One region of the Hydrogenophaga sp. H7 genome, then DNA from elsewhere that is predicted to be linked to it. Evidence: predicted binding sites of a transcription regulator. Region 1 holds the regulator's gene; each other region holds the start of a gene.

Region 1 (9,654 bases):
GCGATCATGTTCTTCATCAGTTCGAAGGCGTTGAGCACGCCACCGAAACCGGCTTCCGCATCAGCGACGATGGGCAGGAAGTAGTCGATGAACTCCGGCGAACCCGGCTCGATGCCACGGCTCCACTGGATCTCGTCCGCACGCTTGAAGGTGTTGTTGATGCGGCGGACCATGGTGGGCACCGAGTCGTAGGCGTACAGCGACTGGTCGGGGTACATGGTTTCACTGGTGTTGCCGTCGGCAGCAACCTGCCAGCCCGACAGGTACACGGCTTCCAGACCAGCCTTGGCCTGCTGCATGGCCTGGCCGGCGGTGATGGCGCCGAAGGCGTTGACGTAGCCCTTCTTGGCGCCACCGTTGACCTTTTCCCACAGCTTCTCGGCGCCACGCTGGGCCAGCGTGTACTCGGGCTGCATTGATCCGCGCAGACGCACCACGTCAGCGGCGGAGTAACCGCGCTTGACCAGCTTCCAGCGGGGATTGGTTGCCCAGTCTTTTTCCAGGGCTTCGATCTGCTGTTGGCGGCTCAGTTGTTCTTTGAGGGACTGGGGCATTTTGGACTCTCCATGAGGTTGATGAACGGGACGGCTTGTCGCTGCTGCAGACCGGAGCCGATGGGAGAACTTTAAGTCTTATAGAAGACTTTTGGAAGCTCTTATGTCTTATATAAGACAAAAATAAAACCGTTTAAAATCAATAATCTCCAAAACACATTCCGCCATACAAAATCATTTCTCTTGTATTGAGAAATTATTTTGCAGCGCAGCAGGAGATTTTTCTCATTGCGAAATAACACAACTCCATCTGGAAGACACTGATCACTGTTGACTGGGGCATGATGCTCGCCCTATGTCATCACAGCCAAAGTTACCAACCACACCCGCAAAATTTGGTGCGTATGTCTGCCTCGCGGCCAGCATGGCGCTGGTGGGGAGCTATGTCGCACTCTCCAAACCATTGGTTACAGCCTTTCCGGTTTTCCTGCTTGCGTGGCTCCGCTTCGGTCTCGGGGGTGCGGCCATGTGGAGATGGCTGCGCAAGCCTGCCGAAGAGCCCCAGCTGTCCGCTCGCACACGAAAGCTGCTGTTTCTTGAGTCCTTTCTGGGTAACTTCCTGTTCTCAATCTGCATGCTGTTTGGCGTGTCGATGACCACGGCGGTGTCCGCTGGTGTGGTGATGTCATCCATTCCCGCGGTGGTAGCCGTCCTCAGCTGGGTGTTTCTCAAAGAGCGCATCGGCAAGCGCACCGCTCTTGGCATTGCGTGTGCTGCGGTCGGCATCGGGCTCTTTTCAATGCAGAAGGCCGGCGGGACCGCGCACGCACAAGCTGTCGGATGGTTCGGTCTCGGTCAGCAGTTCTGGGGCAACTTGCTGGTCTTCGCTGCGGTGCTTTGCGAAGCCTCCTATGTGGTCATTGGCAAGCGGCTCACGGAAGGCCTGGGGCCCAAGCGGATATCCGCCATCATCAACCTCTGGGGTTTTGTGCTGGTCACGCCCTTTGGGCTGTGGGCGGCCAGAGCCTTTGACTTCGCCTCCATCACAGCACCCATGTGGGGCCTGCTGGTCTTTTACGCACTCGCCGCCAGTGTCTGGACAGTCTGGCTCTGGATGACCGGCCTGAAGTCCGTTCCCGCCGCTCGCGCCGGGGTGTTCACAGTGATGCTCCCGATCAGCGCAGCCACCATCGGTGTGCTGTTCATGGGTGAAACCCTCAGCACCGTCCAGATGCTTGCTTTTGGTATCGCCTTGCTGGGCCTGGTTCTGGCAACCCTGCCAGGACGTTCAAGCTGAGAGGCTCACGCGCACCACAGACCGGTGGGATCGGTGATTCCCATCCAGAGCGCCCAACCGGAGGTGGCGGCCAGTGCAATACCTGCCAGCCGGATGCCCCAGCCACCCGAGCCGTCGCCTCGCAAACGCAGCAAAAGCCAGGGACCGATGGTCAATGACAGTGACGTCCCAGTAGAGAACAGCGCCATGATCATCGCGCCCTCCATCGCGTTGGCCGACAAAGACGCCACCATCAGCGCGGAATACAGCAGCCCGCATGGCATCAGGGCCCACGCGACGCCGAGCACCGCGGGAGCCTTGGCTCCCAGCCGCCCGAGCACAGGACGCGTCCTGCGCCAGACGCCTTGGGCCAACCCGTCGAGCCAGGCTGGCTGGCGAGCCTGCCAGATCAGCACCAACCCGAGCAGCATCGCCGCCACGTGAAACATGGTCCAGACCGGCCGGATCACCGAAGTGTTGGTTCCGAGCCATGCCAAACCCTGCACCGACCCTGCAGCAACAGCACCAAAGAGGGAATAACCGAGAAGTCGTCCGGCCTGGAAGGTCAGCAGAGCCGATGTGCTCTGGCGCCCAGTCCCGCCACGGCTGATGCCTGCACACGCGGCACCACACATGGCAACACAATGGGGACCTCCAGCGATCCCCATGAACAGTGCGGTGAGTGCCATGGATGTTTGCATGGCAGAACTCTAGCAGTCGCAGCCCTCGCGCCGGTTCGAAACCACGCGAGTCAGATGATCTTGGAGAAACGCGCCCGGTCCTGGTCGACCTGCAGGTTCTTGTCGAAAACCATGGCAATGGCGCGAACCAGATACCAGCCCGACGGCGTCACCTCCACACCTGAGTCGTCGATGCGAACCAGTCCGTGCTCGGCATAGCCAGCCAGTACCTCCAACTCGCGCGCAAAGTAGCTCTTGCAGTCGATCAGGTGCCCCAGGTTGATCGATTCGAACTGAAGCTGCCCCTGACACATCAGCGACATGATCACGGAGCGGCGCAGCAGGTCGTCCCTGGTCAGTGCCAGTCCACGCACGATCGGCAGCCGCCCCTGGTCCAGCGCGTCGTAGTACTCCTCGATCGTCTTGGCGTTTTGGCTGTAGGTCGCGCCGATGCGGCCGATGGCCGAGACACCCAAAGCGATCAGGTCGCAATCCGGCTGCGTGCTGTAGCCCTGGAAATTCCGGTGCAGGCGCCCTTGACGCTTGGCCACCGCCAGCGCATCCGTGGGCAGCGCAAAGTGATCCATGCCGACATAGACATACCCCGCATCACTCATGGCATCCAGCGAAGCCGACAGCATCGACAGCTTGTCTCCCGCGCTGGGCAGTTCGGCAGCGACGATTCGCCGTTGCGGCTTGAAACGCGCCGGAAGATGCGCGTAGGCATACAGCGCGATGCGGTCGGGGCGCAACTGGTTGACTTGGGCAAGCGTACGGGCAAACGACTCAGGGGTCTGCAGCGGCAGCCCATAAATGAGGTCCACGTTGACCGACTCAAACCCGATCTTGCGGGCTGTCTCGACCAGTGCGAACACCTGTTCGGCCGGCTGCACCCGGTGCACCGCTTTCTGAACAGCGGGATCGAAATCCTGGACACCGAAACTCAGGCGGTTGAACCCCAGCCTGGCCAGGGTCTGCAAACGCTGGTCCGTCACGGTGCGGGGGTCGACCTCAATGGAGTACTCGCCTCCGGGCACGAGCGTGAAGTTGCGCCGGATCATCGTCAGCAGATCTTCCAGCTCGGCGTCGGACAGGAAGGTCGGCGTCCCTCCTCCCAGATGCAGCTGGGACACGGCATGCCCTTTGCCGAAATGCTGTACCTGCAGCTCCACCTCACGCGACAGATACCGCAGGTATTCCGCAGCCCTTTCGTGGTGTTTGGTGATGACCTTGTTGCAGGCGCAGTAGTAGCAGACAGACTCGCAGAAAGGAATATGTACGTACAACGACAGCGGCAACGCGAGCGAGCCTGCCCGACGCTGTTCCAGCGCCTGGATGTAGTCGCTCTCCGTGAACGCTTCTACAAAGCGGTCCGCGGTGGGGTACGAGGTGTAGCGGGGCCCCGGGATGTCGAATCGCTTGAGCAATTCGTCTGAAATGGCGTGACTCACAAACAATTCTCCAGTTCTCAGCGCGAATGTGCACCAAGGCGGAAATCGCACCCTTGATCAAGATCAAGGGCCATCCAAGCCCCGGGTTTTCCCCCGTGCTCGCAACGAGGATGAGAGCGCCCGCCTTGCTGGCACTTGTGGCCATGCGTTAAGCTTCGGGCGAAATCTGGAAGATTTATGGACATTCACAGCATCAAAGTCGCCTGTTCCAGCTGCAACCTTCGGGAGTTGTGTTTGCCAATGGGCCTCAATCCCGAGGAAATGGGCAAGCTGGACACCGTGATCTCCACGCGCAGGAGGATCAAGCGGGGAACCGCGCTGTTCAACACCGGCGACAAGTTCACTTCGCTCTACGCAGTGCGCTCGGGCTTCTTCAAAACCTGCGTGACCACGGCCGATGGGCGAGACCAGGTCACCGGCTTCCAGATGACCGGAGAAATCATCGGCATGGACGGCATCGTCAGCGACCGCCATTCCTGCGACGCGATTGCGCTTGAGGACGCCGAGGTCTGTGTGATGCCGTTTGACCAGGTCGAGGAACTCTCGCGGGAATTCACCACGCTGCAACACCATGTCCACAAGATCATGAGCCGGGAAATCGTCCGCGATCACAGCGTGATGCTGCTGCTGGGCAGCATGCGTGCCGAGGAACGTCTCGCAGCGTTCCTTCTCAATCTCGTCCAGCGTCTGCATGCACGAGGTTTCTCGCAGTCAGAGCTCATCCTGCGGATGACCCGGGAGGAAATTGGAAGTTACCTGGGCATGAAGCTCGAGACCGTGAGCCGGACTTTCTCGAAGTTCGTTGAGGAAGGCACCATCGAAGTCAAACAACGGTACGTGCACATCAAGAACACCGATGCGCTCAAGCAGATCGTGAACCCTCAGAGCTGCCGCTGAGTCTGGGCGTTTGAACGAAAGAAACCCCGCTCGGGTCTGAGGCCTGAGCGGGGTTTCTCTTTGTGTGCAAGCCGAGGGTCAGCCGCACCCGCCGTTGCGGGCGCAGTCCCGGGGGCGCTCCGCTTCGGGAACCGGGCAGCGGTTGACTTCGAACGGAGACATGGACAGCAGGGTGGTCAGCGCGCTCGATGCCATGGTGACACCCCAGAACACAAAGAACGCCAGGGTGTAGATGGCTTGGCGAGACAACTCCAGGGGGCTGCCGAACCAATGGAGATCACCAGGGTCGACCATGGCGAAAACAACCATCTCAAGCACAGCAGCCACCAGAAAGGCAGGCCAGGCTATCCACATCCACCGCTGAGCATTCATGATGCGTCTCCTTCACTCCTGTGTTGTCACATCCGGCGGTGTGGCGTCCTACTTGGAGGGTGCCGCCGGGACGACGGGAGAGGCGGCGTGATTGCGGGCCTGATGGGCCGGCTGCAACTTGGCCATCGCATCGACCTTGGCCTGCCCTTCCAGCCGCTGAGCCGCCGCAAGATCCCTTTCGTAGTCGGACTTGTTGAGCACAGGGTCCGGATTCTTCACCGCGATGACCACGGTGACCAAGCCGGCAACGATCACCAGCAAAGGACCTCCCACCACCATCCACATGTGCGGGACTTTCCACCAGGGCGTGCTTGGCGCGCGGTCGACTGGACGAGGTATTGCTGACATGACTTGTTCCATAAGGCGTGTAATTTCAGTTTAGCGCGGAACGATGAAGACCGCCTTCTCCACCACCTCGGACGCATCAGCGGCGGTGGACCGGACGGTGAACCGTATCGGGTGCGACCCGGCGGGCGCGGCGTTGGGCGGGAGCTGCACCCGCACGGCGGCGGAACGCACTTCCGTGGAAAGCACTTCCACCTCGGTTTCCGACGCGATCATCACGCCCTCAAGACCGTCGACGCTGATCTGGTAGCGCTGCGGCGACTCGGTCGCATTCATGATCTGCAGGCGGAACACGTTTTCGATGCGCCCCTGCTCCACCATGCGCGCCAGCGCGCCACGGTCGCGAATCACATCAACTTTCAGCGGCGTGCGCAGGAAGAGGCTGACAAACACAGCCAGGGTGATGACCGCCAGAACGCTGGAGTAGACGAGCACCCTGGGACGGAAAGCGTGACGGACCATCTGCTCACGGGTCCAGCCCTTGGCCATGCCGTTCTGCGTCGAGTACTTGACCAGTCCCCGCGGATAGCCCACCTTGTCCATCACCTCATCACAGACATCAATGCAGGCACCACAGCCAATGCATTCGTACTGCAGTCCATTGCGGATATCGATGCCCGTTGGACAGACCTGCACGCAAAGCGTGCAGTCGACGCAAGCCCCAAGGCCCAGGGCCTTGGGGTCGGCTTTCTTCGAACGTGCTCCGCGCGGCTCCCCACGCGCCTTGTCGTAGGTCACGATCATCGTGTCCTTGTCGAACATGGCGCTCTGGAAGCGGGCGTAGGGACACATGTACTTGCAGACCTGCTCGCGCATGAAGCCCGCGTTGCCGTAGGTCGCGAAGCCGTAGAAGAAGATCCAGAAGGTCTGCCAGGGCCCCAGTGAAGCGGCCAGGCTCAGACTCGCCAGTTCCCGGATGGGTGTGAAGTAGCCAACGAACGTGAAGCCGGTCCAGAGGGCGAACAGGACCCACAGGGCGTGTTTGAGCGAACGCTTGCCGAACTTGCGGGCGTCCAGGCTCGATTCGTCCAGCCGGATCCGCGCCGACCGGTCCCCCTCCACCTTCTTCTCGATCCACAGAAAGATCTCGGTGTAGACGGTCTGGGGGCAGGCATAGCCGCACCAGAGGCGACCGGCGACCGCAGTGAACAGGAACAGCGCCAGCGCGGAGATGACCAGCAGTCCTGTCAGGTAGATGAAGTCCTGCGGGTAAAGGACCAGACCAAAAATATAGAAGCGGCGCGCTTCGAGATCGAAGAGCACCGCTTGGCGGGCGTTCCACTCCAGCCAGGGCAATCCGTAAAAGATGATCTGGGTGAACCAGACCAGCGCCCAGCGCCACTTTGAGAACAACCCTGACACCGAACGGGGATGGATCTTCTTTCGCGAGGCGTAGAGGGAAACCATCACCTCATCGTCCTCCAGGACACCTTTCGGCGTCTCGGGAACGATGGGAATCACGGGAGGCTTAACGGTACTTGTGGCGTCTGGCGCTGGAGAACTCACGGATGACCCGGCGGGAGAGAAGTAACTTGCTTCAGGCCATCACTGCTTGGCGGCAGGCTTGTTGGACAAACCCCAGACATAGGAAGCCAGCACGTTGATCTGAGCTTCGTTCAGCAGCGCGGCCTGCGGCGGCATGTGGTTGTTGAAACCATTGTTGACGGCACGAATGATCGCCTCTTCGCCCCAGCCATGCAGCCAGACGCCGTCGGTCAGGTTGGGCGCACCCACCGCTGCCATGCCTTTGCCCTCGGGGCCGTGGCACGCCGCGCAAGCTGCGAACTTGGCCTTGCCCTGCGAAGCACGAACCGAATCGCTCGGACTGCCGGAGAGGCTGAGCACGTAGTGGGCCACGTCCTTGACGTCTTCAGGACCACCCACAGCCGCAGCCATCGGGGGCATGACGCCGGTACGACCCTGTGCAATCGTGGTCTTGATGTAGGCGTGATCGGAACCACCCAGCCAGTCGCCATCGGCAAGGTTGGGGAAGGACTTGGCGCCGCGGGCGTCGGAACCATGGCACTGGGCGCAGTAGTTCATGAACAGGCGCTCGCCGATGGCCATCGCCTGGGCGTCGGCCGCGATCTCCTCCGGCTTCATGCCGTTGTACTTCGCATAGATCGGGGCAATGGCGTCCTCGACCTTTTTCACCTCTGCGGCGTGCTGCCCCTGGGACGACCAGCCCAGGGCACCCTGGAACTTGCCAAACATCGGGTAAAGGGCGCCGTAGACGAGGGCAAAGACCACAGTGATGATGAACAGGTACACCCACCACTTGGGAAGGGGGTTGTTCATCTCACGCAGGTCACCGTCCCATACGTGGCCCGTGGTGTTGTCGGCGTGGGTGGCGGCCTTGGTCGTGCCGCTGATGTATAGCAGCACCGCACAGGCGATGATGCTGACGAGCGTGATGCCGGCCACGTAGAGGTGCCAGAAGTCGCTGATGAAGTCGCTCATGATGTTTTCTCGTGTTCGTTCCGCAATCGCTCAGTCGTCCTGGAAAGGCAGCTGGGCCGCCTCTTCGAAATCGCGCTGATTGCGTTTGGACCAGGCCCAGACCAGGATGCCGACAAAGGTCAGCAGGCTGATCGCCGTGACGATGCTGCGAAGATCGTTGATGTCCATGGTCTCGCCCCTTTATTGGGTCTTCGCCTCGGCAGCCGGCGCGGCCGTCTGTGCCTCTGCTGCGGGAGCTGCGGCTTCAGGTGCGGCGGCGGGAGCAGCCTCTGCAGGAGCAGCGGCTGCGGGCGCGAGCTTGGCGGCGCTGCGTGCCGTGCCCAGCACCTGCAGATAGGCGATGACCGCCTCCATCTGTGTCTTGCCCTTGACCTCTTCCACGGACTTGGCAATTTCTTCGTCGCTGTACGGGGCACCCAGCGTGCGCAACACTTCCATTCTCTTGGGCAGCACGTCCGCATCGACGGTCTTTTCAGCCAGGAACGGATAGGCAGGCATGTTGGACTCGGGGACCACATCGCGCGGGTTGTTCAGGTGAGCGCGATGCCATTCATCCGAATATCGACCGCCCACTCGATGCAGGTCCGGACCGGTGCGCTTGGAACCCCATTGGAAGGGGCGGTCGTACACGAACTCGCCGGCCACCGAGTAGGGGCCGTAACGCAGCGTCTCGGCCTGGAACGGCCGGATCATCTGCGAGTGGCAGTTGTAGCAGCCTTCGCTCACGTATACATCACGCCCCGCCAACTGCAGCGCGGTATAGGGTTTGAGACCCTCCACCGGCTGGGTGGTGGACTTCTGGAAGAACAGGGGAACGATTTCCACCAGACCGCCCACGGCCACCACGAGGGTGATCAGGACGATCATCAGGAAGTTGCTGGTCTCGATCCTTGCGTGACCAGTCACGGGTTCATTGTGTGCCATGTTGTTCTTCTCCTCAGGCGTGGGCGGGGTTGACGGCCATGACAGGGGCGTTGTGGGCCTTGCCCTGCATCGCGGTCATGACCACGTTCCAGAGCATCAGCACCATGCCGCTCAGGTAGAGCAGACCACCGACCAGGCGGATCACGTAGAACGGGAAGGTGGCCTTCACCGACTCGACGAAGGTGTAGGTCAGGCTGCCGTCGGGGTTGACCGAGCGCCACATCAGGCCCTGCATCACACCGGCAATCCACATCGCGGCGATGTACAGCACGATGCCGATGGTGGCGATCCAGAAGTGCAGTTCGATGGCTGGCACCGAGTACATCTTCTTCTGGCCGAACAGGCGCGGGATCAGGTAGTACAGCGAACCCATGGACACCAGACCCACCCAGCCCAGAGCACCGGAGTGCACGTGACCCACGGTCCAGTCGGTGTAGTGCGACAGCGCGTTGACGGTCTTGATGGACATCATCGGGCCTTCGAAGGTGGACATGCCGTAGAACGACAGGGACACGATCAGGAAGCGCAGGATGGGGTCGTCACGCAGCTTGTGCCATGCACCCGAGAGGGTCATGATGCCGTTGATCATGCCGCCCCAGCTGGGGGCCAGCAGGATGAGAGAGAACACCATGCCGACCGACTGCGCCCAGTCGGGCAGCGCGGTGTAGTGCAGGTGGTGGGGGCCCGCCCACATGTAGGTGAAGATCAGGGCCCAGAAGTGAACGATCGACAGGCGGTACGAGTACACCGGACGT
Region 2 (9,654 bases), on a different contig from region 1:
CCCAGCGCGCGGCGCACGATCTGCAGTTCGGCGCTGGGCGCCCCGAAGTGCAGTCCCCCACGGCCCGAGCAGCTGACGTAGATGGCGCCGACGATGTGGCGCGCCGCCACCGGCTCGGGGTCGGCCGCCACCATGCTGGAGCCCATGCCCAGGGTCTCGGGCTCCAGTTCTTCGCGGATCTCGCTGCAGACGCGGATCAGGTCGGCGCGCGCTGCCTGCATGTGGCGCTCACAGAAGGCCAGCCGCGCGCCCAGCGGCGGGTGCTCGGCCACCGCCACGCCGTGGCGGGCCGGGTCCAGCCCGATGATGTGGCGCACCATGACCTCCGGGCCGAACTGGCCGCGCGCATGGCGCTGCGCGGGCGCATCGGCCAGCAGGTGCTGCGGCAGCGTGAGACCGACCAGGGTGCGGCGCAGCCGCTCCATCGCCTGCTGCGGCTGCGCCAGCGACACTCCCAGCTCGCGCAGCAGCACGTCCAGCGCGGGTTCGCCGTCGAGTTCCAGCACCAGGTTGCCCTCGACCGCGGTGATCGTGCGTTCGCGGTCGATTGGCTGCGCGCCCTGGGTCACACGCGAGATCAGCTCCACCTCCGGACCGAAGGCCACGCCGCTGATACCGCCGCTGAACACCCCACCCACCGCCCCCTGCCCCTGGAGGTGGCCGGCGCTGCTGGCGGCGAACTGAACGCTGGCCGAGCGGCTTCCCACCAGGCCACCGAACACGTAACCCGACTGCGTGCGGTCGGCGACCTCGGCCACCAGCTCACCCAGGTCGTGCGCGCCCGGGTCGGCGTGCAGCAGCGCCGTGTGCGCGACGAAGCCCGACGGCTCGCTGCCGCTGGCCGGCAGCGGCGCGACACCGCTGAAGACGCGGTACTGGTCGGGGCTGAGGTCGCACAGCATGACCGCCAGCGCAGGTTCGTCGAAGTACTCGACGTTGTTGGCCGCGATGCCAACCCCCACGGTGCCGGACCAGTCGGTGATCTCGGGCAGCTCGGCGCTCAGGTGGTCGAGGATGGCCTGCGCCTGGGTGGCGTAGTGGTCGGTGATGTAGAGCAGACCGAGCGACGGCGTGGCGGCGTAGGCCGGCAGGGCCATCTGCGCGCGCAGCTGGGCCAGCACCAGGGCCGCGGCCATGCGCCACTGCGGGTGGGTCGCGTGGGCGTAGGGAAACAGCTTCATGGCGGTGGCAGACCTTCCCGGAGTTCAGCGACGGCGCGGGGCCTTCTTGGCCGCGGTCTTGCGGACAGCGGTCTTCTTGGTCGCAGGGGCCTTGGCGGCGGGCGATTTTTTCGCGGCCGCACCGGACGCCGGCAGGAAGCCAGGGAAGAACGCGGTGGGCATGGGCCAGTCGCCCGCACCCAGGGGCTGTGTGGGCGCGGCAGGAGCAGCCTTCGTGGCTGGTTTCTTCGCGGCAACCTTCTTGGGTGCGGCGCGGCGGGCCTTCGGTGCGGGCTTTCTGGCGGCCGCCGGTTTGTCCGCCGCCGACGAGCCACCAGTGACAGCGCGCACCGCCGCCGAGCCCATGCCGGCCGCGCGGCCGACGGTGTCGCCCACCGAGCGGCCCGCCTTGGCGGCCATTCCCGTGGCGGTCTTGACCGCCTGCTCGGTCAACCCGCTGGCCACGTTGCGCGTGGCGTCCAGTGCGCCCTGCTTGGCCATGTCCTTCATCGCGGTGCTGGCGATCTGCTGGAACTGCTGCGACAGCGCGCCCCACCAGGCCATGGGATCGACCACGCCCGGCGCGGCATCGGCTGGCGGCGCAGCCTTGGCGGCGGGTTTGCGGGGTTTGGGCTGCGCGGCGGGCCCCGGAGCCGGTTCGGCCGCCTCGGACGGGGCGCCGGGGTTACCGTAGGTGCGCTCGGGAATCTCAAGCCCCGCGAACTGTGTCGGCACCTTGCCGGTAAGGCCCGACACCGTGTCGGCCGCCTTGAGCTTGAGCGCGTTGGCCACATCGCCGAGGTTGAAGTTCATCGCCTTGAGCGTGGCCAGCGACATCTTCTGCACCTCCAGCGCCTGGACGGTCGCGCCCAGGGCCTTGGCGTTCTGGTCCAGCCAGAACTGCACCGCCTTCAATTCCTCGATGCGCTTTTCCAGGTCCTCGACGTTGAAGGTCGGCGCCACCCAGTGGCCCAGATTGGGCATCTGCGGCAGGCTCTTGCCCAGGCCCTCCGCGACGCCGCCGGCGGCCTGCCCCGCGAGGTTCTGCAGGAACTCGAAACCGGGGACGAACTTGCCGAATCCGCTGGTGTCGCTCATGGCGGTCTCCTCGTGGAACATGGTCAGGTGTCGGCACCGTAACGCGGCGCACGGCGCTCGCGCAAGGATGCCACACCTTCGCGCACATCCGGTCCGGCAAAACCCATGAATTCGAGCGCCAGCGAGGTGTCGAAGGCCGGGCCGGCCTGGCGCAGCCAGTTGTTCAGCGAGTACTTGGTCCAGCGGATGGCGGTCTGGCTTCCCGAGGCGAGGCGATCCGCGACCTCCCAGGCCTTGTCCAGCAGCGCGTCGTCGTCGACGGCCAGCGACACCAGGCCGATGCGCTCGGCCTCCTCGCCGCTGATCGGGTCGCACAGCATCAGGTAGTACTTGGCCTTGGCCAGGCCACACAGCAGCGGCCAGACGATGGCCGCGTGATCGCCCGCCGCCACGCCCAGGCGCGTGTGGCCGTCGACGATCTTGGCGCTCTTCGCGGCAATCGAGATGTCCGCCAGCAGGCCCGCCACCAGGCCGGCCCCCACGGCCGGGCCGTGCATGGCGCTGACGATGGGCTTGTCGCAGTTGATGACGTTGTAGACCAGGTCGCGCGCCTCCTTCCAGACCCGCGTGCGGACCTCGAAGTCGGTCGCCATGTCCTGCACCAGCGCGAGGTCGCCACCGCCCGAGAAGCCCATGCCGCTGCCGCGCAGCACGGCGCAGCGCACGCTGTCGTCGCGGCCCACGTCGCGCCAGATCTCGCTCAGCTCCCAGTGGCCTTCGTGGCCGGCCGTGGGCAGCTTGCCGTTGCCGCCGGGGCCGTCGGCCTTCATGCGGATGTCCAGCACCGAGGGCACGCCGTCCACGGTCGGGCCGCGGCGCGTGATGTCGAGGGTCTGGTAGCGGCTGTAGTCGACAGCGGACATCGTTCTTTCTCCTGCAGATTCTTGAGAATGAAAGCGTCGATTCTGCGGGGGAACGCAGCGTTTTCCGCCGGGGATTTCCCCTTGGCAACCGGCCCGAACGGCGGCGGGCTTGACGTCGATCAAGGCAGTCACACACAGTCGGGCGCACCATGAAACCGTGGTCGCAAGACCCGCCCGACCCAGAACCCACACACGAGGAGAACCCATGAACACCCCCATTTCCGACACCTTCCGGCAGCAGCTGCAGGCCATGCGCGCCGACGTGCTAGCGCAGTTGCGGGCGCAGCGTGGCGGCAAGATCGGTCGCGCCGAGGCCGCGGCCAACGCGCGCGAGACCGAAAGCGACGACTGGGCGCAGGCCGATGCCGAACGCGACCTGGCGTTTGCCATGGAAGAGCGCGAGTCGGCCGAGCTGGTCGCCATCGACGAGGCGCTGCAGCGCGTGGCCGACGGCAGCTACGGCCTGTGCGTGGACTGCGGCGATGCGATCGCCACCGCCCGCCTGCACGCCAACCCTGTGGCCCTGCGCTGTGTGGCCTGCCAGGACAAGGCCGAACAGGCCAGCGGCGCCACCAAGCCGGCCGGCTACTGATCTTTTTTTCTTTCCTCACTTTTTTCAGGAGTACTTTGCATGACCACATTCCACGCCGTCGTCTGGATGGACCACAGCCAGGCCCACGTGCTGATGTTCGACAAGGAGCACATCGAGGCGCAGCGCGTCAAGGCGCGCCAGCAGCACACGCCCAAGCACGGGCACGTCGGCGCCGACAAGGACTTCTTCAAGGCCATCGCGGACTCGCTGGAGGGTGTGTCCGAGGTGCTGCTGACCGGTCCGGCCAGCGCCAAGATCGAGTTCCGCGACTGGTGCAAGCACAACGCGCACGCGACGGACAAGGCCGTGGTCGATGTGGTCAACAGCGACCACCCCAGCGATGCCCAGCTCGTCGCGATGGCGCGCCAGTATTTCCTGAAGTTCGACCAGAAGGCCGCCGACCCGACACAGCGCTGATATCCTGCGCGGATGACCTCCAGCACGCTGCCCGCCCGAAGCCTGTTCCACTTCGCCTTCCACGTCACCGACCTGGACGAGGCGCGGCGCTTCTACGGCGGCGTGCTCGGCTGCACCGAAGGGCGCAGCACCGACACCTGGGTCGACTTCGACTTCTTCAGCCACCAGATCTCGCTGCACCTGGGCGAGCCGTTCAAGACCACGCGCACCGGCCGCGTGGGTGAGCGCCTGGTGCCGATGCCACACTTCGGCCTGGTGCTGCTGCTGTCCGAGTGGCGCGCGCTGGCCGATCGCCTGACCGCTGCGGGCGTGGACTTCGTGCTGCCACCGCAGGTGCGCTTCGAGAGCCAGCCGGGCGAGCAGTGGACCATGTTCTTCTGCGACCCCTTCGGCAACCCGATCGAGGTCAAGGGCTTCGCCAGCACCGAGGCCATCTTCGCCGCCTGAGCGCCGTGAACGGCCTGCACCTGACCGCCGACCTGCGCGGCTGCCGCTGCGACCAGGCCTGGCTGACCGACGCCGAGCGGCTGCTGGCCGCCTCCGTGCAGCGGGTGCAGGCCAGCGGCCTGCAGGCCGTGGCGCAACTGGGGCATCGCTTCCCCGACACGCCGCAGGGCCCGGGCGGCGTCACCGCCACGGTGCTGCTGGCCGAGTCGCACCTGTGCGTGCACACCTGGCCGGAGTCGCGCAGCGTGAGCCTGGACGTGTACGTCTGCAACTTCGGCGCCGACCACTCGGCGCGCGCGCAACAGCTGATGGACGCGCTGCTGGTGTTGTTTGCGCCGGCCGAGGTCGTCCGGCGTTCGGTCGAGCGCGGCGCGGCGCCCGCCGCCTGATCCCTCTCGTTCAGCCGCGCAGCCGGCGCGCGATGTGCTGCCCGGCCAGGTGGCCGCGTGTGAAGGCCTCCTCAAACACCGAGTACCCGGCCCAGTCCGCGTGGGCAAACGCCAGCCGGTCGTCGTGCCACGGCCCCTCGTACAGCGATCCGGGCGCCGGGATGGCCATCGCATGGCCGTAGCGCGTCACCGCCACCTCGCGCACCCGCGCCGGCAGGTCCGGGTGCGGAAGCGACAGCTCGGCCAGCGCGCGGTCGCGCCAGTGGGTCCAGGGCCGATCCAGCAGCGCCTGGCGCGCGCCCGGCTCGTCGCCCAGCGGCAGGTACCAGGTCCACACGCGCGGCCCGGCCACCCGCTGCAGCGACTGGTGGCTGGCGTCCACATAGCCCAGGCCGGCGGTGCCATAGGTGACGTTGTCCCAGCCCGGGTGGGCGCCGCCGCGGTCCTTGGGAGCGTCGTCCAGCAGCAGGTTGACCACGGCCCAGGGCGCCATGCGCAGGCCGGCCGCCCGCGCCGACACCACCGGCGGCAGCGGATCGATCACCCGCCGGGCGATGAACACCGGCAGCGCCACCACCGCCGCTCGGGCCTGCCAGCGGGTGATCCGCCCGTCGTCCGGCGACACGCTGTCGACCGCCACACCCTGGCGCCCCGGGCGCACGCGCAGCACGCCCTGCCCCGTGTGCAGGCGGTCGCCCAGTCCCATGGCCAGCCGTTGCACCAGCCAGGCGTTGCCCTCGGGCCAGGTCAGCAGGGGCTCGGCCTCGCCCTCATCACCCGGTGAGGGAAAGCCGTGGCGGCTGGCGAAGTAGTGGATGCCGGCCCAGGCACTCACCGCGGAGGCACCGGCGCCGTAGTCGTCGCGGCAGGCGTAGTCGAGGTACCAGCGCAGCTGCGGGTCGTTCAGGCCATGGCCATCGAGCCACTGCGCAAAGCTCTGCGCCCAGAGCGCGCGCACGGTGTCGGTCACCGGCACGCGCACCGCCGGCATGGCGTAGCGCTGCGAGCGCCGGGCCTCGTCGATCAGGCGGCTCAGGCGCCGGTACTGCTCCAGCGTGGACGCCGCCACACCGTCCAGCGACAGCAGGCCGTCGTGCCAGGTGCCGTTCCAGTACAGACGCTCCTGCGGGCTGTGGCAGAGGTGGCGTTCGTCGTAGACCCAGCGGCCGGCCACGCGCTGGCGCAGGCCGATCTGCTCCAGCCAGCCCTGCAGCTCGGGCGCGTCGTCCGAGGGCACGGGCAGGTAGTGCGCGCCCAGTGGACAGGCCAGACCACCCAGCCGCCCGGCACGCGCATTGCCGCCGGCCTCGGGCTCCAGTTCCAGCAGCGCGACATCCTCGATGCCGGCCATCGTCAGCGCCCGCGCCGCCGCCAGCCCGGCCACGCCACCGCCGAGCACCAGCACGTCGGCGCGGCGCTGTTCGGCCGGCTGGGCCAGCGCCGCATCGCGCCAGCGGTGGCCGCGCGCCGGGTCGGGTCCGGTGAAGCCGCCCGTCACCTCGCTCGGCGCCGGCTGGCAGCCGAGCAGGCCCGCCCCCGCCGACGCGCCCAGCCAGCCCAGGCAGTCGCGCCGCGTCAGAGCCATGGGGCCTTCACTTCGAGACCTTTCCCCATTCCGTTTCGTAGGTGTGCACCAGCACCTGGTTCGACAGGCGGTTCACCTCGGTGGGCATCCGCGCCATGTCGGCCGGGAAGTCGAACAGCAGCGGCAGGGTCTGGGGCGTGAGGAAGCGCAGGCCCTCGGGCAGCGGCGTGACGGACGGCGAGAACGGCCGGTGGCTGGCGACGATGAAACCCCACTCACCGAAGCTGGGCACGTGCGCGTGGTACGGCGCGGTACGCAGGCCGGCGGCTTCGATGGTGGTCGCCACCGTCCAGTAGCTCTGGCGCGCCACCAGCGGCGAGGTGGTCTGCACGACCGCAAAACCGCTGGCCGACAGGCGCCGCGACAGCAGCGCGTAGAAGGACTCGGTGTAGAGCTTGCCGACCGAGAAATTGGTCGGGTCGGGAAAGTCCACCACGATGACGTCGAACATGTCGATGCCTTCCTCCAGCCAGCGGAAGGCGTCGGTGTTGACGATCTGCACGCGCGGCGAGCGCAGGGCGTCGGCGTTGAGGCGGCGCAGCGCGGCGTCGCTGGAGAACAGCCTCGTCATCGCCGGGTCCAGCTCGACCAGGGTCACCTGCTGCACGCCGGGGTAGCGCAGCACCTCGCGCACCGCCATGCCGTCGCCACCGCCCAGCACCGCCACGCGCCGCGGCGCACCGCCCCCGCGCGCGTAGGCCGACATCACCGGGTGCACCAGGGCCTCGTGGTAGCGGTACTCGTCGCTTTCGGCGAACTGCAGGTTGCCGTTGAGGAACAGCCGGTGGCCCTGGGGCCCGCGCGTGAGCACGATGCGCTGCCAGGGTGAGGTCTCGGCCAGCACCACCTTGTCGTCGAAGAAGCGGTCTTCGGCGGCGGTGGTGATGCGGTCGGCCAGCGCCCAGGCCACCAGCAGCGCCGCCAGCACCAGCACGGCCGACGCCGCGTGCGCCGCGCGTGCGCGGATCTCGTGCCGGAACAGCCACAGCGCCCAGAAGGCCACGGCCGCGTTCATCAGGCCGAACAGCAGACCGGTGCGCGCCAGGCCCAGCTGCGGCACCAGCCACAACGGGAAGGCGATCGACACCGCCAGCGCACCCAGGTAGTCGAAGGTCAGCACCTGCGACACCAGGTCCTTGAGCACCACGTGGCGGCGCAGGATGCGCATCACCAGCGGAATCTCCAGTCCCACCAGCGTGCCCACCAGCAGCACCAGGCCATACAGCAGACCGCGAAACGCGCCGGGCAGGTAGGCGTTGGCCAGGAACAGCAGCGCCGGCAGCAGCCCGCCGATCAGCGCGATCAGCAGCTCGATGCGCAGAAACTGGGCCGGCAGCTGGCGCTCGACGTGGCGCGAGAGCCAGCTGCCGATGCCCATGGCGAACAGGTAGGTGCCGATGACGGTGGAGAACTGCAGCACCGAGTCGCCCAGCACATAGGACGCCAGCGCCGCCGCCGCGAGCTCGTACACCAGGCCGCAAGCGGCCACGAGAAACACGCTGGCCAGCAGCGCGATCTCCACCGGGCCGGGGGCGTGGCTGGTTGGTTCGGTTTCAGTGGTCACGTTCGTTGGCAGTCGCGCAGGCACGAGCGGTCAAGGTCGTCGCGGAACCGGCTCCGCCGGGCCGCAGACGACGCCCCCTGGGGGGTGACGCCGCAGGCGGCGCGGGGGGTCACCCACTGATCGCCGCGGCGACGATGATCGAGATGCCCAGCGACATCGCCGCGACCACCAGGCCCAGCGCCATGTTGCGGTTCTCGACCAGTTCCTTCCAGAGGTCGTAGGGCGTGAGCTTGTCGATCACGATGAAGCTGATCCAGAACACCACCACGCCGATCAGCGCGAACAGGATCGAGCCCAGAAACGCCGCGGGCCTCAGCCATTCAATGTCCATCTGTTGCTCCTGTCGAAATGTGGAGAGGGGAAAAACCGGTTCACTTGTGCCAGCCGCCGCTGGAGCTGCCACCGTAGGACCCGCCGCCCCAGCGGCCGGAGGTCGAGCTGCAGTTCTCGACCTGGGGATCGCAGTCGTCGCAGCCCCGCTCGATCATCACCACGATCAGCACGGCCACCACGAACAGGACCACCTTGCCGACCGACCAGCCGTCGCTGCTCAGGGGCGTCGCGTCGCCGCGTTTGAACAGGTCCTTCTTCTGGTCCAGCTTGAACGCCTTGGCGACGAACGCGCTGTCCAGCCGCTCGCCGACGGACCAGGTCCATTCGTCCCGCGATTTTTCCAGCGACAGCAGGTTCCCGCCCTGCGCGTAGTCCGAGTTCTCGGTCACCTGGCCGCGCTCGACCTTCCAGTAGAACTCGCCGGCCACGTACTGCGTCTCGGCGCGGTAGCTGTACTGCAGCTGGTAGCGCTTGCCCAGGTAGGTGGCGGTCTTGCCGCCCGACGACACCTTGGGTGCACCGGTGGCGGGCTTGACCAGGCTCCAGCCGTCTTCGGCGTCCACCAGGAACTGGAAGCCTTCCTTGCGGCTGTAGAGCAGGTACTCCTGCCAGGCGAACACCTCGTCCTCGCCCGGCTCGGTGCCGCTGCGGTGCTGGTAGCCGACCACCTGCCAGGACGCACCGCGCAGCTGGCCGACGGTGCCCAGCGGGATCAGCGGGCGCACCGGCTCGTCCTGGATCGCATGCTTGAGCTCGCCGCCGATGCCGGCCGACAGGTCGATCAGCGCGTCGCACGAGGGGCAGCTCATGCTCTTGGTGGTTTCGAGCTTGACCTCCAGCCGCGCCGCGCAGTTCGGGCAGTTGAAGTGCCGCCCTTCGTCCTTGCGCACCGAATCGCCGGCCAGACCAGCGAGCTGGAGTTCGTCGAGCGGGACCTGCGCGCCCAGCCAGACCGCGGGTGGCTCGCTGGCGTAGTCGATGCTGCAGACCGACCCGGCGTCGTTGCGCAGCTCGACCACCCCGAACACTTTGCCGGGCTCCGGCAGGTGCGAGAGCTCACCCTGCGCCGCAAGGACCGAGGCCTCGGTGACCGCGCCGACGGCAAAGGTCTCGCCGCCCAGCACGTGGCTGCGGCCGACGCGCCAGTCCTTGAACGCGGGCAGGCTGCCCGAGACCTTGCGTGGCACGCTGAAGACAAAACTGCCG
Region 3 (9,654 bases), on a different contig from region 1:
GTCCAGCGCCTACCGCCGTTACCTGGCCCGCACCGGCGTCTCGCTGGGTGTGTGCTGAACCGAAAGGACCCCATGAACGCCATCGAACTCGCCCGTGCCATCCCCAAGGCCGAACTGCACATCCACATCGAAGGTTCGCTCGAACCCGAACTGATCTTTGCCCTCGCGCAGCGCAACGGCGTGCCGCTGGCCTACCCCAGCGTGGAGGCGCTGCGCGCGGCCTACGCCTTCACCGACCTGCAGAGCTTCCTGGACATCTACTACGCGGGTGCCAGCGTGCTGCTGAAGCCGCAGGACTTCCACGACATGGCCTGGGCCTACTTCCTGCGCGCCAAGGCCGACAACGTCATCCATACCGAGCTGTTCTTCGACCCGCAGACCCACACCGCGCGCGGCGTGCCCATGGCGACGGTGATCGAGGGGCTGTCCGGCGCGTGCAAGCGGGCTGAGTTCGAGCTGGGCATCAGCTCGGCGCTGATCCTGTGCTTCCTGCGCCACCTCAGCGAGGAAGACGCGTTCGCCACGCTGGAGGCGGCGCTGCCGTACCGCGGGCACTTCATCGGCGTCGGGCTGGATTCGAGCGAAGTCGGGCACCCGCCCGAGAAATTCGAGCGAGTGTTCGCGCGCTGCCGCGAGCTGGGTCTGAAGCTCGTGGCCCACGCGGGCGAGGAGGGACCACCCGAGTACATGTGGCAGGCCATCGACCTGCTGAAAGTACAGCGCATCGACCACGGCGTGGCCGCGCTGCAGGACCCGCTGCTGATGGCCGAGCTGGCCCACACCCGGATGCCGCTGACCGTGTGCCCGCTCTCCAACCTCAAGCTCTGCGTGGTGGACGACCTGCGCGACCACCCGCTGAAGAAGATGCTGGACGCTGGCCTGTGCGCGACGGTCAATTCGGACGATCCAGCCTATTTCGGCGGCTACATGAACGCCAACTTCGAACAGACGGTGCAGGCCCTGGACCTCAGCCGCGAGGACGTGGTCCAGCTGGCGCGAAACAGCGTGGAGGCCAGCTTTGTCTCCGAGCAGCGCCGGCGCGAGATGTTCGACCGCATCGCCGCGTGCGCCGTGGGCTGAGGCCGCCTTAAGCGTTTCCAAAGTGTCGCAACCCACAATTTCGCCCATTCGTTTGGCGAAGGAGTGGGGCGGTGACGATGCGCAAGACGGGGCTGCCGTGGCAATGGTTGCCTGTGCTGGCCGTGCTGGCCTGGGCCCTGTTCCTCAGGCTGGACTACTTTGCGCCCGGGCGTTCCCTCTGGCTCGACGAGGCGATGCTGGGGGTGAACATCCAGCGCCAGAGCCTGTCCGGTCTGGTGCAGCCGCTGCTGTACGACCAGGCCGCACCACTGGGATTCCTCCTGCTCCAGTGGCTGATCCACCACCTGCTGGGTGGCTCCGACGACCTGTTGCGGGTGGTCCCTCTCCTGGCCGGTCTGGCCCTGCTGCCGATGGTGTTCCTGCTGGCGCGCCAGGACGGCAGCAGGCCCTTCGCCTGGTTGGCCCTGGCGCTGGTGGCGCTGGCGCCGGAGCATGTGCGCTACAGCAGCGAACTCAAGCAGTACTCGCTGGATGCGCTGGTGGCGGCCTATCTGATGTGGTGTTTCGGCGAGGCACTGAAGCAGCCAGCCGAGTCGCGGGCGCGCACACGACTGGCCTTGTCCGGTGCACTGTCGGTGTGGTTTTCCCATCCGTCGGTGTTCGTGCTGGCCGGGCTGGGCGGCGCGGTGGTGTTGCCGCACTGGCGCGAGCTGCGCGCCCCGTCGTTTCTCCGCTCCTGGGGCGGCGTGGCCGCCGCCTGGGCGATCAGCTTCGCGGTGCTGTACCTGCTGCACCTTCGCCATGTGGCGGCCAACCCGTCCCTCATCGACTTCTGGCGCCGCAGCTTCGCGCCGCTGCCGCCCTGGTCGCACTGGGGCTGGTACCGCGCGAGCCTGTCGGGCGTTCTGAACCATCTGTTCTCTTTTCACGCGGGCGCGGTGCCGTCGCTGTTGCTGCTGGTTGGGACCGCGTCGCTCTGGGTGCGCCGACGGCCCCTGGCCCTGGCCATGGTGCTCACGCTGGTGGCCACGCTGGTCGCCTCGGCGCTGTCGCGCTACCCGTTCCACGGGCGGTTCCTGCTGTTCATGATGCCCGCCGCTGCCCTGGCGCTGGCCGAAGGGGTGGAGCGCTGCCGTCAATGGCTGCGCGACCGGCACCCGGGGCTGTCAGGCAGCGTGTACCTCGGACTGGCCAGCCTGCTGCTGTTCCATGCCGTTGACCTTGACAGGCAGCATCTGCGGGACCACCCGGTGATGGAGGAGATCAAGCAGCTGATGAAGGAGGTGGCTGACCACCGGCGCGTTGGGGACCAGATCTATGTGTACTACGGCGCGGTGCCCGCGTTCTCCTTCTACGCAGCGCGGTACGGGTTCGAAACCGGCGAGTTTGTTGAAGGGACTTTTCACCGCTGGGAGCCGGCGCTCTACCTGAGCGAGATCGATCGTGTGCTGGGCGCGGGCCGGACCTGGTTCGTTTTCAGCCACAACTGCAACCACTGCCGGCCGCGCGTCAGGGTCAACGAGCAGCGTTTCATCCTCGACCACGCGGACCGCCGGGGAGCGCTGATCGAACAACTGGACGGCCCCGGCACCACGGCCTACCTGTACGACCTCGGACCGCCACGGTCCGACCCGGGGCTGGCAGCACACCGGTAAAATCACGTCCCAGCGAGCCGGTGCTTCCCCGGCTCGCTTTTTTTGTCTTCCGGAAGCCATGTAGAGGACCACCATGTACAAAAACCTCGCTGCCGCGCTCGCGGCCGCCTGTTTTTTCTCCCCCGCTTTTCCCCAATCCACGGCGCCGGTCAAGGCCGCGTTCGTCTACGTCGCGCCACTCACCGACGCCGGCTGGGTGCGCCAGCACGACCAGGGCCGCCTGGCCGTGGAGGCCGCGCTGCCTGGCCAGGTCAAGACCAGCTACGTCGAGAACGTGGCCGAGGGCCCGGACGCCGAGCGCGTGATCCGCGACCTGGCCATGCAGGGCCACCAGATCATCTTCACACCCAGCTTCGGCTACATGGAGCCCACGCTGAAGGTCGCGCGGGAGTTCCCGAACGTGAAGTTCGAATCGGTCACCGGCTACAAGACTGCGCCCAACGTGGCGGCGTCCAATGCGCGCTACTACGAAGGCCGCTACCTCGCCGGCATCGCCGCCGGCCGGATGGCCACGCAGGCCGGCTACGTGGCGGGTTTCCCGATTCCCGAGGTGCTGCAGGGCATCAACGCCTTCACCCTGGGCATGCGTTCGGTGAATCCCCAGGCCACCGTGCGCGTCGTGTTCCTCGGTGAGTGGTTCAACCCGCCGCGCGAGCGCGACGCGGCCATGAGCCTGATGAACCAGGGCACCGAGGTACTGGCCTTCCACACCGGCTCCAATGCGGTGATGGTGGCCGCGCAGGAGCGCGGCAAGCTGGCTGTGGCCTACCACTCCGACATGCGCAAGGTCGCGCCGGACGCGCAGGTCGCTGCCGTCACCCACCAGTGGGGCGACTACTACACCCGCCGCGTCAAGGCCGTGCTGGACGGCAGCTGGAAGAGCGCACAGGTCTGGGGCGGTGTGCGCGAGGGCATGATCCGCGTCGACAGCTTCGGCAGCAAGGTGCCGGCCGCCGTGCAGGCCGAGGTGCTGGCGCGTCAGAAAGACATGGCCAACGGCCGGCTGACGGTATTCGCTGGGGGCAAGACGGGTGTGAAGGACAACGAGGGCAAGACCATGATCGCCGCCGGCCAGTCGCTGGACGATGGCGCCATCCTGGGCATGAACTGGCTGGTCGAGGGTGTGGCCACGAAGCTGCCGCGATGACCCGCGCCGCCAAATGGTGACTATGTGGCAGGCGCTATGCTGCCGGTCCCTGGAGCCGCTAAGCTCCGGGGGCGATGAAAGCCTACCGTGCCGCCCTCCTGAGATTCGATGACCAAGGCCTGCCGCTCTACGACAGCGACGGCCTGCTGGTCGTCGGCCCCGATGCCACCGGTCGCAAGGTGGTGCGCGCCGCGGGCAGCCACGACGCACTCATCGACCGCTTGGCCGGTGTCGCAGTTGAAGACCTGCGCGGCCACCTGATCGCGCCCGGCTTCATCGACCTGCACGTGCACTACCCGCAGACCGACGTGATCGGTGCACCGGCCGCCGGCCTGTTGCCCTGGCTCGAAAACTACACCTTCCCGCACGAGAGCCGTTTTGCCGACAAGGCCTATGCCCGTGGCGTGGCGGAGTTTTTCTTCGACGAACTGGCGCGCCATGGTGTGACCACCGCGCTGACGTTTGCCACTTCGCACCCGGTCTCGGTGGACGCCGCCTTCGAAGCCGCCCAGGCGCGCGGTCTGCGCTTCATCACTGGCAAGGTGCTGCAAGACCGCCACAGCCCCGACGGTGTGCGCGACCAGACCGGGCAGAGCCTGGTCGACACCGAGGCACTGATCCGGCGCTGGCACGGTGTCGACCGCCTGGGCTACGCCATCACCCCGCGCTTCGCCCCCACCAGCAGCGACGCGCAGCTGCGCGGTGCCGGCGAGCTGGCGGCGACATACAGCGATGTGTGGATCCAGTCGCATGTGGCGGAGAACCGCGACGAAGTGAAATGGGTGGCCGAGCTGTATCCGCAGGCCCGCAGCTACCTGGGGGTGTACGGCGACTTCGGCCTGCTGCGCGATCGTGCGGTCTATGCCCACTGCATCCACCTGGACGCTCACGACCGCATCCTCATGCGCGAGACCGGTGCGGCGGCGGCCGTCAGCCCCACCAGCAACCTGTTCCTGGGCAGCGGCTTCTTCGACTACGCCGCCGCCGACGCGGCCGGCATGCGCTACGGCCTTGCCAGCGATGTCGGTGGTGGCACCAGCTTCTCGCCCTTCCACACCATGCTCGCCGCCTACTACATCGGGCGGGAGGGGCACACCAAGCCGGGCCTGAGCCTGACGCCCGGCCAGCTCTGGTGGCAGCACACGGCCGGCGCTGCGCGCGCACTGGGCCTGGAGGGGGTGGTGGGCAACCTCACCCCGGGTCATGAAGCCGATTTCGTGGTTCTGGATCCGAAGGCCACGCCGCTGCTGGAGCGCAAGACGGCACAGGCCGATTCACTGGATGAGCTGCTGTTTGCGCTGATCGTGCTGGGCGACGACCGCCTTGTCGCAAAGACCGTGACGGCGTGATCCTTACAATCTGCGGCTTACCTCCGGAGCACGCAGCATGAGCATCAAGAGCGACAAATGGATCCGCCGCATGGCCGAGCAGCACGGCATGATCGAGCCTTTCGAGCCGGGCCAGATCCGGCAGAACGCCGCGGGCCAGAAGATCGTCAGCTATGGCACCAGCAGCTACGGCTACGACATCCGCTGCGCACCCGAATTCAAGGTCTTCACCAACATCCACAGCACGGTGGTGGACCCGAAGAACTTCGACGAGAAGAGCTTCGTCGACATCAACTCCGATGTCTGCATCATCCCGCCCAACAGCTTCGCTCTGGCGCGCACCGTGGAGTACTTCCGCATTCCGCGCAGCGTGCTGACCATCTGTCTGGGCAAGAGCACCTATGCCCGGTGCGGGATCATCGTCAACGTCACGCCCTTCGAGCCCGAGTGGGAAGGCTATGTGACGCTGGAGTTCTCCAACACCACGCCCCTGCCCGCCAAGATCTACGCGGGTGAAGGCTGTGCCCAGGTGCTGTTCTTCGAGAGCGATGAGGTCTGCGAGACCAGCTACAAGGACCGGGGCGGCAAGTACCAGGGGCAGGTGGGCGTGACCTTGCCCAAAACCTGAGACGGCGTTCTCTAGACGGAAAAACCCATATTTTTGGCTTGACTTTTGTCAGGCAGGTTTCATCGCTGCCCGATAAAATCAAGAGGTTTGCCCGATTTCACCCCAATCCGGTGCGAAATTGCCCTTCCAAATGATGCCCGTCCGCCGGGCGCCCGCTTTTCTCGACCAGCATGTCCGAATCCACCTCCGCCGCTTCTTCGCCTGAACCGATTCCCCTCGGGCAGCCCCTGCCTCACCGCAAGGTGATCCGGGGCTGGCTGACGCCGATCGCCGAGCAGCGCACGGCCATGGGCATCGTTCTGCTGGCCGTCGACTGGGCGGTTTTCCTGGCGCTCATCGTCGGCACGGTGCTGCTGGACGCCTGGTGGGCCAAGCTGCTGTGCGGCCTGGCCGCGGGTTTCGTGATCGGTCGCCTGTTCATCATCGGCCACGACGCCTGTCACCAGAGCTACACGCCGCACCGGGGCCTGAACCGCATCCTGGGCCGCATTGCCATGGTGCCCTCGCTCACCCCCTACAGCCTGTGGGAAGTCGGCCACAACGTGGTGCACCACGGCTACACCAACCTCAAGGGCGTCGACTTTGTCTGGGCCCCGCTGACCAAGGAAGAGTTTGAAGGCCTGACGCCGGGCCGCCGCTTCATGGAGCGCATCTACCGCAGCGGCTGGGGTCCGGCGCTGTACTACCTGGTCGAGATGTGGTGGAACCGCATGTATTTCCCGCGCAAGACCTACATGGGCACCAGCCGCCCCGAATTCACGCGCGACGGCGTGTTCGTGACCGTCTACGCCGCGCTGTGGATCGCCGCACTGATCGGTGCCGCCTACGCCACCGAACAGTCCGCCTGGGCCCTGGTGGGCTACGGTTTTGTCATCCCGTTCCTGTTCTGGAACGCGATGATCGGCTTCGTGGTCTACGTGCACCACACCCACACGGCGGTGCAGTGGCACGACGACAAGCACGCCTGGGCCAAGGCCGCGCCCTTTGTGTCCACCACCGTGCATCTGACCTTCCCGATGAAGATCGGCGCGCTGATGCACCACATCATGGAACACACGGCGCACCATGTGGACATGAGCGTGCCGCTGTACAAGCTCAAGAACGCCCAGAAGCTGCTGGAGTACACGCTGCCCGGCCGCATCATCATCCAGCGCTTCTCCTGGCGCTGGTACTTCGAGACCGCGCGCAAGTGCAAGCTCTACGACTTCACGCGCCGCTGCTGGACCGATTTCCAGGGCCGCCCGACCAGCGATTTCAAGCCGGCTGTGGCCTGAAATCCTCAGCCCCGGTACTTTCTCAAGCGCTGCCTCGGCAGCGCTTTTTATTGCTGCTTTCGTTTGCATAATGTGGCGATGGCCCCGCCGCAGGCGGCCCGAGGAGCAGTGCATGAAATGGGAAAACAACCGCCAGTCGGACAACATCGAGGACCGCCGCAACCAGCCGGGAGGCGGCATGTTTGGCGGCGGTGCCCCGCGCCGTGTGGGCGGACGTGGCATCGGCTTCGGCACCATCGTGATCGCGCTGATCGCGGGCTGGATCTTCGGTATCAACCCGCTGACCATCCTGGGGGCGCTGGGCGACGGGGGTGAGCTGGTGTCCGGCCCTGCTCAGACGGTACCGGCGGGGAGCACCGACAGGCCGGACGATGAGATGGGGCGCTTCGTCTCCTCCGTGCTGGCTGGCACCGAGGATGTCTGGACCGCCATGTTCCAGCAGGGTGGTGCCCAGTACCAGCAGCCCCGGCTGGTGCTGTTCCGGGGCGCGACACCCACGGCCTGCGGGACGGGGCAGTCCGCCATGGGCCCGTTCTACTGCCCGGGCGACCAGAAGGTCTACATCGACCTGAGCTTCTACGACACTCTGCGACGCCAGCTCGGTGCGCCGGGCGACTTTGCCCAAGCCTATGTGATCGCGCACGAGGTGGGGCACCACGTGCAGAACCAGATGGGCCTGACGGAAAAGATGGAGCAGGCCCGGCGCCGTGTCAGCGAGCGCGAATACAACGCGCTGTCGGTGCGGCTGGAACTGCAGGCCGACTGTTTTGCCGGCATATGGGCGCATCACAACCACAAGAGCAAGGCGATCCTGGAACCCGGCGATGTCGAGGAAGCGCTGAATGCGGCGGCCGCCATCGGCGACGATGCCCTGCAGCGCAAGAGCCAGGGGCAGGTGGTCCCGGACAGCTTCACCCACGGCACCAGCGAACAGCGCCAGCGCTGGTTCCACAAGGGGCTGGAAACCGGCAGCGTGCAGGCCTGCGACACCTTCAACACGCGGGCCCTCTGAGTGCCGCTGCCCAACATTTGGGCAATCAAGGGTCAAAGTGAGACAATAGACGGCTAACCTGAAAGTCCATGACCCAATCCTTTTCCGAACTCCAGCTCTCGCCCAACCTCGCCCGTGCCATCGCGGAAATGGGCTACGAGAGCATGACACCCATCCAGGCGCAGGCCATTCCGGTCGTGCTGCAAGGGCGCGACGTGATGGGTGCCGCGCAGACCGGCACCGGCAAGACGGCGGCCTTCTCGCTGCCCCTGCTGCAGCGCATGCTCAAGCACGAGAACGCCTCCACCTCGCCCGCACGCCACCCGGTGCGCGCCCTGGTGCTGCTGCCGACGCGCGAACTGGCCGACCAGGTGGCCGACCAGATCAAGCAGTACGCGAAACACACCCAGCTGCGCAGCACGGTGGTGTTCGGCGGCATGGACATGAAGCCGCAGACGCTGGAGCTCAAGAAGGGTGTCGAGGTGCTGGTGGCCACGCCGGGCCGTCTGCTGGACCACATCGAGGCCAAGAACTGCGTGCTCAACCAAGTCGAGTACGTGGTGCTCGACGAAGCCGACCGCATGCTGGACATCGGCTTCCTGCCCGACCTGCAGCGCATCCTGAGCTACCTGCCCAAGACCCGCACCACGCTGCTGTTCTCGGCCACCTTCTCGCCCGAGATCAAGCGCCTGGCCAGCAGCTACCTGCAGGACCCGATCACCATCGAGGTGGCCCGCTCCAACGCCACGGCCTCCACGGTGGAGCAGCATTTCTACCGCGTGGACGACGACGACAAGCGCCAGACGCTCAAGCAGATCGTCAAGGAGCGCGGTGTGACGCAGGCCTTCGTCTTCGTCAACAGCAAGCTCGGCTGCGCGCGCCTGGCCCGTTCGCTGGAGCGTGAGGGTCTCAAGACCACGGCCCTGCACGGCGACAAGAGCCAGGACGAGCGCCTGAAGGCGCTGGATGCCTTCAAGAAGGGTGAAGTCGACCTGCTGGTCTGCACCGATGTGGCCGCGCGCGGTCTGGACATCAAGGACGTGCCGGCGGTGTTCAACTTCGACATTCCGTTCAACGCCGAGGACTACGTGCACCGCATCGGCCGCACGGGCCGCGCCGGCGCCTCGGGACTGGCCGTGTCCTTTGTCAGCGGCAAGGACACGCGCCTGATGGCCGACATCGAGAAGCTGATCGGCAAGAAGCTTGAGCTCGAAGCGCTGGAGTTGGAGGCCGACCGCAAGCCCGCTGGCCGTTTCAACGACGGCCAGCGCGCCTGGCGCGAAGGCGACGACGAAGGTCGCCGCGAGATCCGCCAGGCCCGCGAAGCGCGCGAGCCCCGTGAACCGCGCGAAGAACGCCGTGCATCGCGTCCGGCGCGTGCGCCTGCTGACCCGCTGTTCGACAAGCCCTATGAGCCCGCCCTGGCGGCAGACGCCAAGCCGTCCTGGGAGGCCGCGGCAAAACCGGCGGCCACCAGCCGCCTGTCCCCCAACATCAAGTCCCGCAAGAAGGTGCCGGCGCTGTTCAAGGCTTCGGCTCCGGCGGAAAACACCTGAGCCCGCGGGGCTCAGGCGCCCGGCTTCTGGGCCT

What was found. Region 1 encodes FNR, which switches genes on or off when oxygen is low (the NO sensors DNR and NnrR bind a similar motif). Its sites were predicted from a motif close to TTGATNNNNATCAA; they were not measured.
Region 2: BC358_RS00730 (TraR/DksA family transcriptional regulator) is a predicted target of FNR. The motif match lies at 3,231-3,244, and genes of this name have one in related genera.
Region 3: BC358_RS03590 (fatty acid desaturase) is a predicted target of FNR. The motif match lies at 5,838-5,851, and genes of this name have one in related genera.

What each region holds. Positions count from the first base shown of each region.
Region 1 is NZ_MCIC01000014.1:112,190-121,843, reverse strand. It holds gene aceA (isocitrate lyase) at 1-554, opposite strand, end outside; gene BC358_RS09640 (DMT family transporter) at 850-1,791, shown strand; gene BC358_RS09635 (sulfite exporter TauE/SafE family protein) at 1,797-2,471, opposite strand; gene hemN (oxygen-independent coproporphyrinogen III oxidase) at 2,522-3,901, opposite strand; gene fnr (fumarate/nitrate reduction transcriptional regulator Fnr) at 4,079-4,798, shown strand; gene BC358_RS09620 (hypothetical protein) at 4,877-5,170, opposite strand; gene BC358_RS09615 (FixH family protein) at 5,219-5,455, opposite strand; gene ccoG (cytochrome c oxidase accessory protein CcoG) at 5,549-7,021, opposite strand; gene ccoP (cytochrome-c oxidase, cbb3-type subunit III) at 7,061-7,975, opposite strand; gene BC358_RS09600 (cbb3-type cytochrome c oxidase subunit 3) at 8,006-8,143, opposite strand; gene ccoO (cytochrome-c oxidase, cbb3-type subunit II) at 8,156-8,899, opposite strand; gene ccoN (cytochrome-c oxidase, cbb3-type subunit I) at 8,913-9,654, opposite strand, start outside.
Region 2 is NZ_MCIC01000001.1:132,041-141,694, reverse strand. It holds gene BC358_RS00745 (FIST N-terminal domain-containing protein) at 1-1,181, opposite strand, end outside; gene BC358_RS00740 (PhaM family polyhydroxyalkanoate granule multifunctional regulatory protein) at 1,206-2,258, opposite strand; gene BC358_RS00735 (enoyl-CoA hydratase/isomerase family protein) at 2,282-3,121, opposite strand; gene BC358_RS00730 (TraR/DksA family transcriptional regulator) at 3,327-3,713, shown strand; gene BC358_RS00725 (hypothetical protein) at 3,753-4,130, shown strand; gene BC358_RS00720 (VOC family protein) at 4,143-4,577, shown strand; gene BC358_RS00715 (S-adenosylmethionine decarboxylase family protein) at 4,583-4,966, shown strand; gene BC358_RS00710 (FAD-dependent oxidoreductase) at 4,977-6,551, opposite strand; gene BC358_RS00705 (polyamine aminopropyltransferase) at 6,559-8,115, opposite strand; gene BC358_RS00700 (DUF350 domain-containing protein) at 8,225-8,446, opposite strand; gene BC358_RS00695 (DUF4178 domain-containing protein) at 8,487-9,654, opposite strand, start outside.
Region 3 is NZ_MCIC01000001.1:734,323-743,976, forward strand. It holds gene BC358_RS03560 (aromatic ring-hydroxylating dioxygenase subunit alpha) at 1-58, shown strand, start outside; gene BC358_RS03565 (adenosine deaminase) at 73-1,080, shown strand; gene BC358_RS03570 (glycosyltransferase family 39 protein) at 1,152-2,696, shown strand; gene BC358_RS03575 (BMP family ABC transporter substrate-binding protein) at 2,770-3,843, shown strand; gene guaD (guanine deaminase) at 3,918-5,192, shown strand; gene dcd (dCTP deaminase) at 5,230-5,799, shown strand; gene BC358_RS03590 (fatty acid desaturase) at 5,970-7,073, shown strand; gene BC358_RS03595 (neutral zinc metallopeptidase) at 7,186-8,085, shown strand; gene BC358_RS03600 (DEAD/DEAH box helicase) at 8,154-9,620, shown strand; gene BC358_RS03605 (symmetrical bis(5'-nucleosyl)-tetraphosphatase) at 9,632-9,654, opposite strand, start outside.